DNA from 2 places in the Stenotrophomonas sp. 86428_Sma genome. Region 1 is predicted to be linked to the other one. Evidence: predicted binding sites of a transcription regulator. Region 1 holds the regulator's gene; the other holds the start of a gene.
The links. Region 1 encodes FliA, which starts transcription of late flagellar genes. Its sites were predicted from a motif close to TAAAGTTTNNCNNNCNNNGGCCGATAA; they were not measured.

Region 1 (8,932 bases):
ATGCCCGGCAAGCAGATGGCGATCGACGCCGACCTCAACGCCGGTTTGCTGACGCGTGAAGAAGCCAAGCTGCGCCGCGAGGAAGTCCGCGAGGAAGCCGATTTCTACGGCGCGATGGACGGTGCCAGCAAGTTCATCCGTGGTGATGCCATTGCCGGCATCCTGATCCTGTTCATCAACATGCTCGGCGGCCTGGCCGTAGGCGTGCTGCAGCATGGCATGCCGTTCGGCGATGCCGCTGCCACCTACACCCTGCTGTCGATTGGTGATGGCCTGGTGGCGCAGCTGCCGGCGCTGCTGGTCTCCAGCGCCGTGGCCATGCTGGTCACCCGTGCCTCGCGCTCGCAGGACATGGCCCAGGCCATGACCGGCCAGGTGTTCGGGCAGTACCGTGCGCTGGCGATCACCGCCGGCATCATCGGTGTGGTCGGCCTGGTGCCGGGCATGCCCAACGTCGCTTTCCTGACGCTGTCCGCGATCCTCGGCTTCATCGCCTGGAAGGTCTACCGAAAGGGCAAGGCCGCGGCCACCGATCCGGCAGCCGCAGGCAATGACGCTGCCGCGCTCAACGCACTCGGCCGCCCGGCCGCGCCGGCTCCGACTGCCGAACTGAGCTGGGACGAACTGCGCCCGGTCGATCCGCTGGGCCTGGAGGTCGGCTACCGGCTGATTCCGCTGGTGGACAGCAGCCAGGGCGGCGAACTGATGGCACGCATCAAGGGCGTGCGCCGCAAGCTGACCCAGGACGTCGGCTTCCTGATCCCGTCGGTGCACATCCGCGACAACCTGGAACTGCCGGCCAACGGCTACCGCGTGCTGGTGCACGGCGTACCGGTGGCCACCGCCGAGATCCACCCCGACCGCGAACTGGCGCTGGACCCGGGCAGCGCCCTCGGCGCACTGGAAGGCATCGCCGGCAAGGACCCCGCGTTCGGCCTGGACGCGACCTGGATCCAACCGCACCAGCGTGCCCAGGCTGAAACGCTGGGCTATACCGTGGTCGATCCAGCCACCGTGGTCGCCACCCACCTCTCGCACCTCATCCGCGAACACGCGCCGGAACTGCTCGGCCACGAGGAAGTGCAGCACCTGCTGGCCAACCTGGCCAAGAGCGCACCCAAGCTCGTCGAAGATCTGACGCCGAAGGCGCTGCCGCTGTCGGCGGTGGTGCGCGTGTTGCAGAACCTGCTGATCGAGCGCATTCCGATCCGCCAGCTGCGCAAGATCGCCGAAGCACTGGTCGAACACGCTCCGAACAGCCAGGACCCGGCCGTGCTGACTGCCGCCGTGCGCACCGCACTGGGTCGTTTCATCGTGCAGGAGATCGCCGGAATGTCGGCGGAGCTGCCGGTGTTCACGCTCAACCCACAATTGGAACGTGTCTTGCAGGAGTCCACGCAGGGCAACGGCGCCGCGCTGGAACCCGGACTCTCTGAGCGACTGCACCAGAGCCTGGCCGAATGCGTCAGCAAGCAGGAAGCCCGCAACGAGCCCGCGGTCGTGCTGGTACCTGGCCCGGTGCGTGCCGCGCTGGCCCGCCTGGTCCGCCACAGCGTTCCGTCGCTGTCGGTCCTGGCCTACAGCGAGGTGCCGGAGGACAAGCGCCTGAAGCTGGTCGGAACGATCAGCTGACGCCGCCCTCCGATGCGCCAGAAAACAGACACCACTTTCGAACCAACGCAACAGACAGATACCAAGGGGAACCCGCACCGTGCAGACCACCGACCACCCGAGTTCTCCGACCGCCACCCCGCCGTCTTCGTCCCGTGACCACAGCATGAAAATCAAACGATTCGTCGCCGCCGACATGCGCTCGGCCATGAACCTGGTGCGCAAGGAACATGGTCCTGACGCCGTGATCCTGTCCAACCGCCGGATCGAGGAAGGCATCGAGATCGTCGCCGCCGCCAACTACGACGAGAGCGCCGTGCAGCGTGCACTGGAAGCCTCGCGTCGTGACATCGCTCCGCCGCCGGCGCCGAAGCCGCGCACCGCCGCCGACGCGGTGATCGCCGCGGTCACCCGCCGCCGCAGCAATACCCCGGCACCGGAACCGGTGGCCGCAACCACCTCGGCCGTGGCTGCCCTCGCCCGCGCTGCGGTCGGCGCCACCGGCCGCACCCTGGACAGCGCCGACGAGATCGTGCCGACCCGCGGCAGCACCGGCTTCGCCGCCACCCTGGCACGCGCCGCCGTCAACGAACCGGCGCTGCCGGATCAGATCTTCGCTCCGTTCGCCGAAGCCATCGTCGCACCGGCGCCCAGCACCGCCGCACCGGCCAACCGCGCCCGCTTCCAGATCGACCCGCCGCACGAGACGCATCACGAAAGCGCGGCGTCGGCCGTGCAGCCGCCGCCGCTGCCGACCGCTGCCGTGACCGAAGCGCAACCCGGGATCGTCGCCAGCGAACCGGCACCGGTCGAAGCCAGCGACGAAACCGGCGCTGCCCCCGTGCTGGCCCCAGCCCCGGCACTGACCCTGGTGGCCCAGGACGACGCCGAGATCCGCCAGCTGCGCCAGGAAGTGGCCGGCATGCGCCATGTGATCGAGCGCGAGATGAACCGCTTCACCGACGAGCGCCTGCGCGGCTGCCCGGTGCGCGCCACCGCGCTGGACCTGATGGACGAGTATGGCTTCGATGCCGGCCTCGCCCGCGACGTGGCCATGCAGATCCCGCTGGAGACCGAGGCCCATCGAGGCCGCGGCCTGATGCTGGGGCTGATTTCGCGCAAGCTGCCGATCGCCCCGGTCGACCCGCTGGAAGAAGGTGGCGTGATCGCCCTGGTCGGCCCGACCGGCGCTGGCAAGACCACCACCATCGCCAAGCTGGCCTCGCGCTTCGCCGAGAAGCACGCGCCGCGTGACGTGGCCCTGGTCACCACCGACACCACCCGCATCGGTGCCCGCGAGCAGCTGTACGGCTACGGCCGCCAGCTCGGCATCGCGGTGCACGAGGCCAACAGCGGCACCGACCTGGACCAGCTGCTGGAACGCCTGAAGGACTACAAGCTGGTGCTGATCGACACCGCCGGCCTGGGCCCGCGCGACCGCGCCCTGGCCGCCCAGCTGCAGTGGCTGCGTGCCGCGCGCCAGGTCCGCACCCTGCTGGTGCTGCCGGCCAACACCAGCTTCGGCGACATGGACGAGGTGGTCCGCCGCTTCGGCGCCGCCAACCTGCAGGGCTTGGTACTGAGCAAGCTGGACGAGACCGGCCGCTTCGGCAACGCCCTGTCGGTGGCCGTGGATCATGCCCTGCCGATCACCTGGGTGACCGATGGCCAGGACGTCCCGGAGGACCTGCACCGGGCCAGTGCAGCCAATCTTGTACTTCGCCTTGAAGATTTGCGCCGCGCGGCCGATATGCCCTGCAACCCGGAGTTGAACCATGCCGTCGCGTGAGTACGCCAAGCTGACCAAGACCTTCCCGCTGTCGGCCACCCGCAGCGAGCCGCTCGGCCCTGTGCGCACCATTGCGGTCACTGGCGGCAAGGGCGGCGTGGGCAAGACGAATGTGTCGGCCAACCTGGCCGTGGCACTGGCTGGCATGGGCAAGCGCACGCTGCTGCTGGACGCCGACCTCGGCCTGGCCAACATCGACGTGATCCTGGGCCTGAACCCCACCTTTACACTGGCCGACCTGGTCGCCGGCCGCTGCACGCTGGATGACGTCATCGTCGAAGGCCCGAACGGCGTGCTGGTGGTCCCGGCCGCATCCGGCCGCCGCCACATGGCCGAGCTGGCCCCGGCCGAGCACGTTGGCCTGGTCAACGTGTTCTCCGAGCTGGAGCGCGAGCTGGACATCATGGTGGTGGACACTGCCGCGGGCATCACCGATGGCGTGCTGACCTTCTGCCAGGCCGCACAGGACACCGTGGTGGTGGTCTGTGACGAGCCGGCCTCGATCACCGACGCCTACGCACTGATCAAGGTGCTGTCGCGCGAGCGTGGCGTGGACCGCATCCAGGTGGTGGCCAACATGGTGCGCGACCCCAACGAGGGCCGCGTGCTGTACGAAAAGCTGACCCGCGTCTGCGAGAAGTTCCTTGCCGATGTCTCGCTGAACTACCTGGGCTGCGTGCCGCAGGACGATTGGCTGCGCCTGTCGGTGCAGCGCCAGCAGCCGGTGGTGAAGGCCTATCCGTCCAGCCCGGCGGCGCTGGCGATCACCGAGATCGCGCGCCGTACCGCGCGCTGGCAGGCGCCGACCGAACCGCGTGGCGGCGTCGAGTTCTTCCTCGAACGCATCCTCAAGCAGCGTGGGGTGACGGCATGAAAGGCGCAGCCCAGTACAGGGAAGTGCAGCGCTCGGCGGCGAACGAAGTCATCGCCCAGCATTCGGACCTGGTGCGGCGCATCGCCCACCACCTGGCCGCGCGCCTCCCGGCCAGCGTCGAGGTCGACGACCTGATCCAGGCCGGCATGATGGGCCTGATCGAAGCCTCGCGCAGCTATGACGCCGACCAGGGTGCTTCTTTCGAGACCTACGCCTCGATCCGCATCCGTGGTTCGATGATCGACGAGATCCGCCGTGGTGACTGGGTCCCGCGCTCGGTGCACCGCCGTGCACGTGATGCCGCCGCCACCATCCGCCGCCTGGAACAGAGCAGTGGCCGTGCCGCCAGCGCCACTGAAGTGGCCGCCGCGATGGAGATGCCGCTGCCCGAGTACCTGCGGCTGATGGAAGACGCTGCACGTGGCCAGGTGCTGAGCCTGGAATCGCGCATCGAGGACCAGGGCGAGCTGGACACCGTCGCCCAGGGCGGGCCGACCCCGCAGCAGGTACTGGAGCGCGGCGAGTTCGGTCGCGAGCTGGGCAAGGCCATCGGCCACCTGCCCGAGCGCGAACAACTGGTGCTCTCGCTGTACTACGAGCAGGAACTGAACCTGAAGGAGATCGGCGCGGTGCTCGGCGTGAGCGAGTCGCGGGTCTGCCAGATCCACGGCCAGGCGGTACTGCGCCTGCGTGGCCGGCTGAAGCTGTTCGAGGCTGCCGACGCAGGCCTCGAAGAATGAACATCCCCGAGGCGGCTGCCCCCGGCCGTCCGGAATGAACAACAAAGGAATTCTGCTTTGAACAAGAACATGCGCATCCTGATCGTCGACGACTTCTCGACCATGCGTCGAATCGTCAAGAACCTGCTGGGCGATCTGGGCTTCACCAATACCGCCGAAGCCGAGGACGGGCATGCCGCGCTGTCGCTGCTGCAGAGCCAGCCGTTCGATTTCGTGGTCACCGACTGGAACATGCCGGTGATGACCGGCATCGAGCTGCTCAAGGCGATCCGTGCCGATGCCAAGCTGAAGACCCTGCCGGTGCTGATGGTCACGGCAGAAGCCAAGCGCGAGCAGATCATCGAAGCCGCCCAGAGCGGTGTGAACGGCTACATCATCAAGCCGTTCACCGCGCAGACGCTGGAAGAGAAGCTCGGCAAGATCTTCGAACGCCTGGCGGCCAGCGTCTGATGGATACCACGGTCGACAAGAACGCCCTCGCCCTGCGCCTGCAGGAGGCTCTGGACGCGCTCGAATCCGGTGACGAGGCCGCCTGGCGGCAGCGCATCGACGGGCTGGTCGCGCTGCGCACGCAGCCGATGATGAGCGGCCTCTCGCGGCTGGCCCGCGAGCTGGGACAGGCGCTGGGCGAACTGCCGACCGTGCCGAGCGAAGCCGGCGAACTGGACGACGCCTGCGCGCGACTGGACCACGTGGTGGCGATGACCGAACAGGCCACGCACCGCACCCTGGACCTGGCCGAGGAATGCCGCAGCCTGACCGAACAGCTGCGCGCCGAAGGCCTGCAGCCGGGCCAGGACGCGCAGCTCGAGCGCATCCGCCACAACCTGACCGAGATCGCCCTGACCCAGAGCTACCAGGACCTGACCGGGCAGATCATCCGTCGCGTGGTCGGCATCGTCCGCCGCGTGCACGAAGGCTTCGGCGCGCTCGGCCTGCCGCCGGAACAGCATCGCACCGACCCGGAACTGGCCGGGCCGGCACTGAAGGGACTGGACCGCCACGCGGTCTCGCAGAACGACGCCGACGACCTGTTGTCGGATCTGGGGCTGTAAGCATGAGCGCGGTATCCGACGACATCACTGCCGATTTCATCATCGAGGCGCAGGAGATCCTGGATCGCCTCGGCGAACAGCTGGTGTCGCTGGAGCAGGCACCGCAGGACAGCGACCAGCTCAACGCGGTGTTCCGCGGCTACCACACGCTCAAGGGCGGCGCCGGCTTCCTCGGCGTCACCGCCATGGTAGAGCTGTGCCATGCCGCTGAAGAGGCGCTGGGCGCCGCACGTGCCGGCCAGGCCGTGCTGCAGGCCCACCACTTCGACGCGGCCCAGCAATCGCTGGACTACCTGCAGTCGATGCTGGACGCGGTTTCCTCCGGCACCGAGCCGGGCTATGCGCCGCCGGACCTGATCGCACAGTTCGACGTGCACGGCGGTGCCGTGGCTGCACCCGCCGCCGCAGCAGCACCCACCGCGGGTGGCAGCGACCTGATCACCGACGACGAATTCGAGGCTCTGCTCGACCAGCTGCATGGTGGCAACGCGCCGACCGCGGTCGCGCCAGCGAAGAAGGCCGACGACGGACTGATCAGCGAAGACGAGTTCGAAGCCCTGCTCGACCAGCTGCACGGTGGCGCGGCACCGGGCACCAAGCCTGCGGCCGTGGTGGCACCGGCACCGATCGCAGCGCCGCGCCCGGTCGCCGCACCGGCACCGGCGGCGAAGCCGGCCGCCAAGCCGCTGGCCGAGGCCGAACATACCGTGCGCGTGGACACCAAGCGCCTGGACGCGATCGTCAACCTGATCGGCGAACTGGTGCTGTCACGCAATCGGCTCAAGACCCTGCGTGCACGCCTGCGCGATGAAGAGCTGGACCGGGCCGTGTCCACTCTGGATATCGCCACCGCCCGCCTGCAGTCGGCAGTGATGCGCACCCGCATGCAGCCGGTGGGCAAGGTGTTCTCGCGCTTCCCCAAGGTTGCCCGCGACGTCGCCCGCTCGCTGAAGAAGGAAGTGGACCTGGAACTGATCGGCGCCGAGACCGAGCTCGACCGCAACCTGGTCGAAGCGCTGGCCGACCCGCTGGTGCACCTGGTCCGCAACGCCATCGACCATGGCGTGGAAATGCCCGACCTGCGCGAGGCACAGGGCAAGCCACGGATGGGCCATGTGCGCCTGTCGGCACAGCAGGAAGGCGACTACGTCAGCATCGAGGTGCAGGACGATGGCGCCGGCATCGACCCGGAAAAGCTGCGTGCCAAGGCGCGCGAGAAGGGCCTGATCGATCCGGAAGCCGCCGCCCGCCTGAGCAGCGAGGAGTGCCTGCACCTGGTGTTCCTGCCCGGCTTCTCGACCAAGCAGCAGGTCACCGACATCTCCGGTCGTGGCGTCGGCATGGACGTGGTGCAGTCACGCATCCGCGAACTGAGCGGCCAGATCCAGATCCAGTCGGAACTGGGCCGTGGCAGCCGCTTCCTGATCCGCGTGCCGCTGACCCTGGCGATCCTGCCGACCCTGCTGGTGCAGGCCGGCGAGGACGTCTATGCGCTGCCGCTGGCCCGCGTGATGGAAGTGCTGCACGCGCCGCGCACCTCGCTGGGCTGGTTCGATGGCCGTGCCGTGCTCGACCGCCGCTCGCACACGCTGCCGCTGGTCGATCTGCGCCAGTGGCTGGATGTGACGCCGGCCGCCTCGCCGCTGCTGACCATCGTGGTGCTGCAGGCTGGCGAAGCGCGCTTCGGGCTGGTCGTGGACCAGGTACGCGGGCGTGAGGAAGTGGTCATCAAGCCGCTGCCGAAAGCGCTGCGCGGCCTGCGCGGTTATGCCGGTGCAACCTTGATCGGCGATGGTCGCATGGCGCTGATCCTGGACGTGGACGGGCTGCGATGAACCCCGCCGGGCCATGCCCGGCGCCCCGAAAACTGTGACTACCGTCTGTACGCGATCTACCGGTGTCTCAAGTCCCATTCATACACGCCGATACCGGAACCATGGATAGACTCAGCCTCATTGGACTCTTTCTCGCCCTGGCCTCGCTGGTCGGCGGCAGCATCCTCAAGGGCGCCGGCCTGGCGTCGTTGTGGTCGCCTGCGGCGTTCGTGATCGTCATCGTCGGCACCGTCGCCGCGATCCTGCTGCACACCTCGCCGGCGGTGTTCAAGCATGCCTTCAAGATCGTGCGCTGGGTCGTGCGCCCGCCGCACAGCGATCGCCGCGAACTGATCCAGCAGATCGTCGAGTGGAGCAACATCGCCCGCCGCCAGGGCCTGCTGGGCCTGGAATCGCAGGTGGAAGCGCAGCAGGACCCATTCCTGCGCAAGGGCCTGCAGCTGCTGGTGGACGGCGTCGAGCCCGAATCGATGCGGCACATGCTGGAAATCGAACTGGGCAGCCAGGAACACCAGGACCAGGCCGGTGCCAAGGTCTTCGAAGCGATGGGCATCTATGCACCGACGCTGGGCATCATCGGTGCCGTGCTTGGCCTGATCGCGGTGATGAAGAACCTGGCCGACCCGAGCAAGCTTGGCCACGGCATCGCCGCAGCGTTCACCGCCACCATCTACGGCATCGCCTCGGCCAACCTGCTGTTCCTGCCGGTGGCCGCCAAGCTCAAGAGTGTGATCTCGCACAACACCCGCGACCGCGAAATGGTAATCGAAGGCCTGATCTCGATCGCCCAGGGCGAAAACCCGCGCAACATCGAAACCAACCTCTCCGGCTTCCTGCACTGACATGGCCCGCCGCAAGCACCACGAAGAACACGCCAACCACGAAGCATGGGCGATCCCCTATGCCGACCTGATGACGCTGCTGCTCGCCTTCTTCGTGGTCATGTACGCGATTTCCTCGGTGAACGAAGGCAAGTACCGGATCATGGCCGACGCGCTGACCGATGCCTTCGGGGGCGCGCCGCGCAC
Region 2 (8,932 bases), 2.3 Mb from region 1:
GCCAACAGCCTGGCCAGTGCGCTGGCAGTAGAGCGGGACCGCGAGGCGGCACTGGTCACCTTCCTGGTCACCGCCTCGGGCGTCTCACTGGCCGGCATCGGCTCGGCGTTCTGGGGCCTGGTGGCCGGTGCGCTGTGCCTGCTGGTGCTGCGGCCCCGTCAGGGCCGCTGACCTGCCCTATCCCGCCAGTGCGGCGCCGACGGTGCTCAGCACCACCGCGATGACGATGGCGATCAGTGTGGCGACCACGCTGGTGCCGCCACGCGCTGTCAGCTCGCTGCGCAGCCGTGCATCATCGTCGCCGGTGACGGCACGGGCCTGGGCGATCAGGCGCTGGCAGTGCGCCAGGTACCAGCTGTTGCCAAAGATGCCGGTGGTGATGCTGAGCGCGAAGGTGATGACCAGCGACAGGCCATCCGGCACATCCAGCCAGGTCTCCACCACGCTGATCAGCAGCAGCAGGCCAGCCCACATCGCCGCCAGGCGGTACATCCTGCGGTACATCATCCAGATCAGGCCGAGCAGGAAGGCCGGCCAATGCCAGGTGCCACTGCCCGTGGCAACGCCCTGATCCAGCCGCCAGCGCTGGCGATAGATCGGGAAGTTGCCGCCGACCACGCTGGCGTACAAGGCCATCTCGCCCTCCAGCCCTGCAGCCGCAGCCACATCCGGTGCAGCGACCGGCGCACGATAGGGGTCGGACGGATCGCCGACGCTCGGCGCAATGCCCTCAGCCGCAGGCGCTGCGTCGATATCCAGGACCGGAGCCACCTCGACCTGCGTTGAGGCCTGATCCAGCTCCGCCAACGGCCGCCATGAGGGCATACCTTCGCACCAGAGCAGGGTGCGCGCCGTAACCGTCCCTTCCTGCTGCAGCTGGCGAAGACCGGCCAGATCCACCGGCCCACTGCTCTGCCTGCCATTGGCGTACCACCATTGTGCTTCCTGCATGTTTTCCGTCCTTGCTACCTGCATCGACAAACTGAAATCGTTGCCCGCGCCTACAGCGCGGTACTGCCCAGGGTCTGCACCAGCTGATGGCGCGCACCCGGCGCAAGCGTAATCTGCTCCGGGCCTGCGTTGGCCACTTCCAGGCATACGTAATCGCGCCAGCCCTCGCCGACATCGGCCATTTTCGCTGCCGCCTCCGCACCGGGATTCCAGGCCACCAGCGTCTGGCTGCCTTCGCTGCGGATCTCGATCCGCCTCTGCAGTACGGGATCACGCAGCACGTAATGGCCGCCGGCACCGGTATAGATGCGATCGCTGCGACCGGGGTCACGCGGATCGCGCAATGACCACGGTCCCTGTTGCAGGCGAAGCTGCGCATAGTCCTCGTACTTGTCCAGGTACTGCAGGCCGTCAAGGCCCTCGACCTCGATCTGGTTGGCATCGCCCACCCGGAAATAGCTGTGCAGGGCCTGGGTGAAGGTCACCGGCGAGGTTCCGGTGTTTTCGGTGACGAGCTGCTGACGCAGCTGGCGGCCGATGCGCAACTGCATCTGCAGGCGCAGGCCGGGATCGGCGCAGGGTGCAGGTGCCAACTGCAGCTCGACCTCACCGTCATCGCTCTGGCTGGCCTGCAGAAGCTCCCAACGCGCGGTGCGCACCAGGCCATGCGCGGGCACATCATTGTTCTGGCCCTGGCGGCCGAACCACGGCCAGCACACCGGGACGCCACCGCGGATGGGCGTGGGCAGCTCGGCGCGCGTGGGCGAAAGCCACAGTACATCGGGCTGCCCATCGGGAATGAACGACAGCAGCTGTCCGCCGAACACGCTGATGACCGCCGTCGCGCTGGGGGTGCGCACGTGCCAGGCCTCCAGCCCGTGATACAGGCCGCTGCTGATGTCCGGATCCGACTGCATGCGATGACGCTCCTTGAAGACCGCGGCGATGATGTCGCGGTCAGCGTGCCTGGGGCAAGGCCTTCTGCGCAGCGGGTGCGATGGCGGCCGCCTCTTCCTGCAGCGCGCGCAGGATGCGTTGGCCGGCACGCCCATCGGCATTGGCCCAGCCCAGGCGCTGCTGCTCGGACTGGATCGCGCGACGGGTGGCGGTACCGATCATGCCGTCGGCGGTACCGATGTCGTGGCCACGCGCCAGCAGCAGGGTCTGCAGCTGGCGGCGTTCATCGCGGCCGATGCCGGGATCATCGGTCGGCCAGACGGTGGCCAGGCCGGTGCCGCCACGCAGCTGGTCGGCCAGCGTGGCAATCGCCAGCGCATAGCTTTCGGCGGCGTTGTAGCTGTAGATCGCGTCGTAGTTGCGGAACACCAGCAATGCCGGGCCCTTGATGCCCGCCGGCAGCAGCAGCGCCGCGCGCGCGTCGGCCGGGAGGTTGGCCGGTGCCAGCGCGCTGCCATCCAGCGCGGTCACGCCCTGCGCGCGCCAGTCGGCCAGGGCGCGACGCTGGGTACGCCCCGCCTGGCTGGCATTGAAGCCCGGTGGGATGCGGACTTCCATGCCCCACGGCTCGCCACTGCGCCAGCCGGCGCGCTTGAGGTAGTTGGCGGTGGACGCCAGTGCATCGGGAATGCTGCCGACCAGATCGCGGCGGCCATCGCCATCACCGTCCACGGCGATGCGTGCGTAGGTGCTGGGCATGAACTGCGTATGCCCGAAGGCACCGGCCCAGGAACCGGTGAGGCCCTGTGCCTGCAGGTCGCCGCGGTCGATCAGCTTGAGCAGTGCCAGCAATTCACCGCGGAAGAAGGGTTGGCGACGGCCGGCGCAGGACAGCGTGGCCAGTGACTGCAGCAGGGGGCGCTTGCCGAACACGCGGCCGTAGTCGCTCTCCACGCCCCAGACCGCGACGATGGTGGCGGCATCGACACCGTACTGCGCCGACACCCGATCGAGCAGGTCGCGATGCTGCTCCAGCATGGCGCGACCATCAGCCACGCGCTGGCGATCGACCAGCGCGGCCAGGTAGTCCCAGATCGGCGTGGTGAATTCCGGCTGCGCATCGAGCAGGCCAAGCACACTGGGGTCCGGGGTGAGCCCGGCGGTGATTTCATTGAAGCGATCGGCACTGATGCCCTGGCTGGCGGCCGTGGCCTGCAGGCCCGTCAGGCAGCGGCTGAAGGCCGGATCGACGCTGGCATCCGGTGCTGCAGGCAACGCGGGGGGCGAGGCGAGAGCGGCCGCCAGGCCGAGCGTGGTCAGAATGGGCATGGCGTCCTCCGTGTTGCCGTTGCACGGCCATCTTAGGGGCACCGGCGTCGCTGAACCTGAAGCGGCACCCGCTGGCCGTCCGCCCTAGACGGTGCGCAGCAGGCGCAGGCCATAGGCGGGACTGTCGGCGTCCCAGCGCTGCATGACCTGCAGGCCCGCCTGCTGCAGCAGCGCTTCGAAGCTGCCGTCGGTGTACTTGTGGCTGTACTCCACGCGGATCGGTTCGTCGGCGGCAACGTGGAAGCTGCGGCCATCCAGATGCACATCCTGCGCCCAGCGGCTGACCAGATCGGTTTCGATGCGCAGCCGCGCGGTGCTGTAGCAGGCACGGTGGTGGAAGCCGTCGAGGTCGAAGTCGCTGCCGATCTCGCGGTTGAGCCGGGCCAGCAGGTTGAGGGTGAATGCGGCAGTGACGCCCTGCGCATCGTTGTAGGCCGCTTCGATCAGCGCCGGGTCCTTGTGCAGATCGATGCCGACCAGGGCCAGGCCGTCGCGGCCCATCGTCTGGCGCATCGCCCGCAGCAGTGCGACCGCGTCTTCGCCTTCAAAGTTGCCCAGCGTGGAACCGGGGAAGAACAGCAGCCGTCGCGCGGGTTCGCGCTCGGGCATGGGAACGGCGACGGGGCGGGTGAAGTCGGCACAGACCGGCAGCATCTCCACCTCCGGCAACGCCGGCGCCAGATGATCGATGCTGGACAGCAGCGCGGCCCGCGAGATCTCGATCGGCGTATAGGCCACCGGGTCGTGAAGTGCGGCCAGCAGCAGCGCGGTCTTGCGTCCGCTGCCGCTGCCCAGCTCCACCACGTGCAGACGCGGGCCAACGCTGCGGGCGATGTCCGGCAGCACACGCTTCAGCAGGGCCAGCTCGGTGCGCGTGGGGTAGTACTCGGGGGTCTGCGTGATCTGCTCGAACAGGCGCGAGCCACGCGCATCGTAGAAGTACTTGGACGGCAGCTGCCGCGGCGTACGTGAGAGCCCGGCCACCACGTCGGAGAGGATCTGCTGCCGCCCGGGGGTGAGATCGGTCAATGCCTGCAGCGCGTTATGCACGGTGCTCATGTGAGGTCCCTGGCCAGGCGCAGCCCGGAGAACTGCCAGCGCGCCGGCGGCATGAAGAAGTTGCGGTAGCTGGCGCGCACATGGCCGCGGGGTGTCGCGCAGCTGCCGCCACGCAGCACCCACTGCCCGCACATGAACTTGCCGTTGTACTCACCCAGGTTGCCGGCGAACGGGCGGAAACCGGGATAAGCGCCGTAGGCCGATTGGGTCCATTCCCAGACATCGCCGAACAGCTGGCGCAGTCCACTGCCCTGCCCCGCCAACGGGTGCAGGTGGTCATCCTCGGCGAAGTGGCCGCTGACCGGTTGCGACGTCGCAGCCGCTTCCCATTCGAACTCGCTGGGCAGGCGTGCGCCGGACCAGCGGGCGCAGGCATCGGCCTCGTAGTAGCTGAGGTGGCAGACCGGCGCGTGCGGATCCAGTTCGCGCCAACCGCCCAGGGTGTACTCGCGCTGCAGGGCGTCATCCCAGTACAGCGGATGCCGCCAGTCCTCGGCTTCACGCAATGCCCAGCCTTCACTGAGCCACCAGCGCGGTTCACGGTAGCCACCGGCGTCGATGAAGGCCCGATACTCGGCATTGCTGACGGGACGCTCGGCCAATGCGTGCGCGGGGAGCAGCACGCGGTGCGCTGGCGATTCGTTGTCGTAGGCGAACGCGGCCTGCTGCGGCCATGCCGCGGCGCCGACGGTGACGATGCGCTCGGGTGATTCGATCCAGCCCTGCGCACTGGCAGCGCTGGTGGCAGGCTGCAGGTCCTCGCGGTAGGTGGGCTGCAGCGGGTTGCACCAGAACGCATGCTTGATGTCGGTGAGCAGCAGTTCCTGGTGCTGCTGCTCGTGCTGCAGGCCCAGCTGCAGATGTTGCAGTGCCTGTTCATCGAGATCGCCCGCCGCCAACCTCGATTGCACCTGCGCATCGACCTGCTGGCGGTAGTCGCGCACCTGCTGCAGCGACGGGCGCGACAGCAACCCGCGCTGTGGCCGCGCATGCGCCGGACCGATGCTCTTGTAGTAGCTGTTGAACAGGTAGTCCCAGCCCGGGTCATGCGCCGGTGCAGGTGGGAAGCCGGCCAGCACGAAGCGTTCGAAGAACCAGGTGGTGTGAGCCAGGTGCCATTTGCTCGGGCTGGCGTCAGCCATGCTCTGCAGCATGGCGTCCTCGGCGCTGAGCGGCGCGGCCAGCTGCAGGCTGCGCGTCCGTACATGGGCGAACTGGCGGGCGAGATCGTGCTGCGGGGCAGCGACGGCGGCGGGTACGCTGTCCATGTGGGCAGCATCGGCGCTGGACGGTGAGTGCGACGTCATGGTTCGGCGTCACTTCGTTCACATGGATGAGCCTGCCGCATTCAAGAAGCCACCACGAACGCCGCTAACGGCAATGCTGCGGCCGCGTCGTCACCGCGCTGGAATTCCTGCTTGCCCCTGCATCCGCTCCGCCAGCCTGCGCATTACCTGTTCGTGCTGCCTGCCGTGCTGGTTGCCGTGGTGGTGTGGACCGCATTGGATACCGCAGACGTAGCCAGCCCGGCGCAGCGCATCCTGCCCTGGCTGCTGGCCTGCCTCGGTGCCGGCCTGGCCCTGCTCTACCACCAGGTGCGCACGTTGTGCCTGCTGATGGTTGTGGCGGTGATGTTCGCGCTGCTGCACCAGGACGTCGCTGGCTACCTGCGCAATGGCCATGTCACCACGCTGACACCGCTGCGCTTCCACGCCATCTCGGCCTGGTTGCCGCTGTTGTCTGCCGGCCTTGCGTTGTGGCCGGAGCGCGGACGGCGGCGCCAGGACCTGCTGCTGCGCGGTATTGCCATCGGCACCGCGGTGATGATCTTCCTGCTGCTAGCCACACAGCAGCCGCGCGGCATGCACGATCTGCTGTCGAACCGTCACTGGGCCTGGATTCCCGCCGACTGGAACGCGCTGGCGCAGCTGCCGGCGCTGCTGTTCCTGCTGGCGACCGCAGCGTTGGGCTGGCAGGCGTGGCGGCACCCGCGCCCACTGCATACGGCGATGCTGCTGGCCCTGCTGTGCCTGTGGTGGATGCTGCCACGGGTGTTCCTGCACCCGGTGCTGCTACCGGCGCTGAGCAGTGCCGCCCTGCTGCTGATGCTGGGTGCGATGCTGCAGGAGTCCTTCCACATGGCCTTCCGCGATGAGCTGACCGGCCTGCCCGGACGCCGGGCATTCAACGAGACCCTGCAGCGGGCACGCGGCACCTACAGCATCGCGATGGTGGACGTGGACCACTTCAAATCATTCAACGACACCCATGGCCACGACACTGGAGACGATGTACTGCGCCTGGTGGCCTCGCGGCTGGCGCGGGTGGGCGACGGTGGCCGTGCATTCCGCTATGGCGGTGAGGAGTTCGCGGTGGTGTTCCTGGACCGCCCTGCGGCGGCCTGCATGGATGCCGTGGAGGCGCTGCGGCAGAGCATCGAGGAGACCCGCATGCAGCTGCGCGACCGCAGCACCCGCAGCCGCGATGACGAAGCCGGCCGCCAGCAGCGCGGACGCGGTGGCAGCGGCCAGGTGGTACAGGTGACGGTGAGCATCGGCCTGGCCGACAGCCATGTGGATCCGCGCCCGATGGCAGTGGTCAAGGCCGCCGACCAGGCGCTGTACGTGGCCAAGGACGGGGGGCGCAACCAGGTGCACGCGCACGGCGGTCAGCGCGTGCTGGCCGTGCGTGGCGGCTGAGGCTCAGACCGCGTCGAGGTAGTACCAGCGGCCGTCGATGCGCTGGAAGCGGCTGTGTTCGGTCATCTTGACCGCACTACCGCCGCCGATGCGATAGCGCGCGGTGAAGCGGACATCGGCGCTGTCAGCACCGGTGACGGTGTGCTCGTGCACGGTCAGGCCCAGCCAATGGGTACGCTGGCCGGGCGCATCATCCAGCGACAACTCGGCCGGACGCGTGTCCGGATGCCAGCTCTGGCGCAGGTAGTCAGCCAGACCGCGCACGTAGGCGCTATAGCGCGAACGCATCAGGCGCTCGGCATCGGGCGCGGGTTCACCGGCGTGGAAACGGCCGCAGCAGGCGGCATAGTCGGCGGGCAGGCCACAGGGACAGGGATCGGCGGGCTTTCGGCTCATGCCGGCATTGTCGCCGGGTTGCGCGGATTGATCCACGCGCGGCACGGGCCAGCTGAAGCAGGACAGGCGTATGCTGTCGCGCCCCCACCTTGATTGATCGCCGTGCTGGAACTGGTTCCCCCTGAGTTGTGGTGGCTGGTGGTGATCGCCTTCATCGCCGGCCTTGTGGATGCCGCCGTGGGTGGCGGTGGCCTGGTGCAGCTGCCCGGCCTGTTCACGGTGCTGCCGCAGCAGACGCCGGCGATGCTGTTCGGTACCAACAAGTTCAGTTCGATGTTCGGCACCGGTGCGGCTGCCTGGCGCTATGCGCGCAACGTGCGCTTCCCGTGGAAGCCGGTGCTGTTCGCGGCCGGCACCGCCTTCATCTTCTCCTTCGCCGGGGCCACCGCGGTGAGCCTGCTGCCCAAGGACGCGGTGCGCCCACTGGTGCTGGTGCTGCTGATCGCGATGCTGGCCTACACGTTGTGGAAAAAGGACTTCGGCGCGCTGCACCGGCCGCAGGAAGTCGGCCGCCGCGAGCTGGTGATCGCGCTGGCGATCGGTGCGGCGATCGGCTTCTACGATGGTTTCTTCGGGCCGGGCACCGGCAGCTTCCTGATCTTCCTGTTCGTGCGCTTCTTCGGCCTGGATTTCCTGCGCGCGTCTGCCGCGTCGAAGGTGGTGAACCTGGCGACGAATGTTGCAGCGATCTCCTTCTTCGTGCCGACCGGCAACATCCTGTGGCTGTTCGCGCTGCCGATGGCGGCGGCCAACATCATCGGTTCGGTGGTGGGCACGCGGTTGGCGCTGAAGGGCGGCACGCCGTTCATCCGCAAGCTGTTCGTGGGGCTGGTGGTGGTGCTGATCGCGCGGATGGCGTGGGATACGTAGCGCGGAGCGTGAGTGCGGTTGCCGGCCAGCGGCCGGCACTACCGGGTCATGAACCCCGCCCATGGGTAGTGCCGGCCGCTGGCCGGCATTCCCATTCAATCGGCCGGGTCAGGCCTCGGCTTCTTCCGGTTCGTTGGCCTGCTGGCGGCTGCGCTCGGGCAGCTTCAGGCGCTTGCCTTCTTCGTCGTACTCGATCAGCAGCACGCCGGAGTCGTGGCGGCCGCTGATTTCGACGAAGCAGGCGCCACCGATGAACGGCTCCAGCGTCATCACCGACTTCAGCGGGGTGGCCACCACCATCTGGAAGCCGAAGTTGTCGAAGATGTTCATCGCCAGTGCGGTGAACTCGTTGTCGGCCTTGTCGAAGGCTTCGTCAAGCACGACCGCGGCGTAACTGGGCAGCTGGCTGTCGGCACCGCCAAGCTGGTAGCGCAGCGCTGCCGCCAGGCAGGTGGTAGCCAGCTTCTGGCGCTGGCCGCCGGACTTGCCGGCGCCGCTGCGGTAGATCTCGACCTGCTGGCGCGTTTCCGCATCCAGCTCGACGCCGATGAACTCCACGTGCATGCGCACGTCCAGCACCAGCTCGCGCCAGCGCTTGTCCTCGCCTTCCTGCGAGCCGAGCCGGTTGACCAGCTGGCGCAGCACGGTGAACTGCGACTCGGCCAGCTCGCGCTGCTCGGTCTGCTGCTGCGACAGCACCTCACGCAGCTGCAGGTGGAATTCGCCGACTT

Region 2: the regulator FliA is predicted to act here: its motif matches at 5,585-5,611, upstream of ACZK3J_RS22400 (GGDEF domain-containing protein).

Annotation. Positions count from the first base shown of each region.
Region 1 covers NZ_CM151156.1:2,259,488-2,268,419, reverse strand. Annotated here, with positions in the region: gene flhA (flagellar biosynthesis protein FlhA) at 1-1,632, shown strand, start outside; gene flhF (flagellar biosynthesis GTPase FlhF) at 1,778-3,400, shown strand; gene ACZK3J_RS10415 (MinD/ParA family ATP-binding protein) at 3,387-4,274, shown strand; gene ACZK3J_RS10410 (RNA polymerase sigma factor FliA) at 4,271-5,014, shown strand; gene cheY (chemotaxis response regulator CheY) at 5,072-5,464, shown strand; gene ACZK3J_RS10400 (protein phosphatase CheZ) at 5,464-6,069, shown strand; gene ACZK3J_RS10395 (chemotaxis protein CheA) at 6,072-7,904, shown strand; gene ACZK3J_RS10390 (flagellar motor protein) at 8,006-8,746, shown strand; gene motD (flagellar motor protein MotD) at 8,748-8,932, shown strand, end outside.
Region 2 covers NZ_CM151156.1:4,886,039-4,894,970, forward strand. Annotated here, with positions in the region: gene ACZK3J_RS22370 (benzoate/H(+) symporter BenE family transporter) at 1-171, shown strand, start outside; gene ACZK3J_RS22375 (DUF2628 domain-containing protein) at 178-951, opposite strand; gene ACZK3J_RS22380 (D-hexose-6-phosphate mutarotase) at 1,002-1,868, opposite strand; gene ACZK3J_RS22385 (lytic murein transglycosylase) at 1,909-3,177, opposite strand; gene egtD (L-histidine N(alpha)-methyltransferase) at 3,262-4,236, opposite strand; gene egtB (ergothioneine biosynthesis protein EgtB) at 4,233-5,504, opposite strand; gene ACZK3J_RS22400 (GGDEF domain-containing protein) at 5,655-6,935, shown strand; gene ACZK3J_RS22405 (YchJ family protein) at 6,939-7,331, opposite strand; gene ACZK3J_RS22410 (sulfite exporter TauE/SafE family protein) at 7,434-8,201, shown strand; gene ACZK3J_RS22415 (ATP-binding protein) at 8,310-8,932, opposite strand, start outside.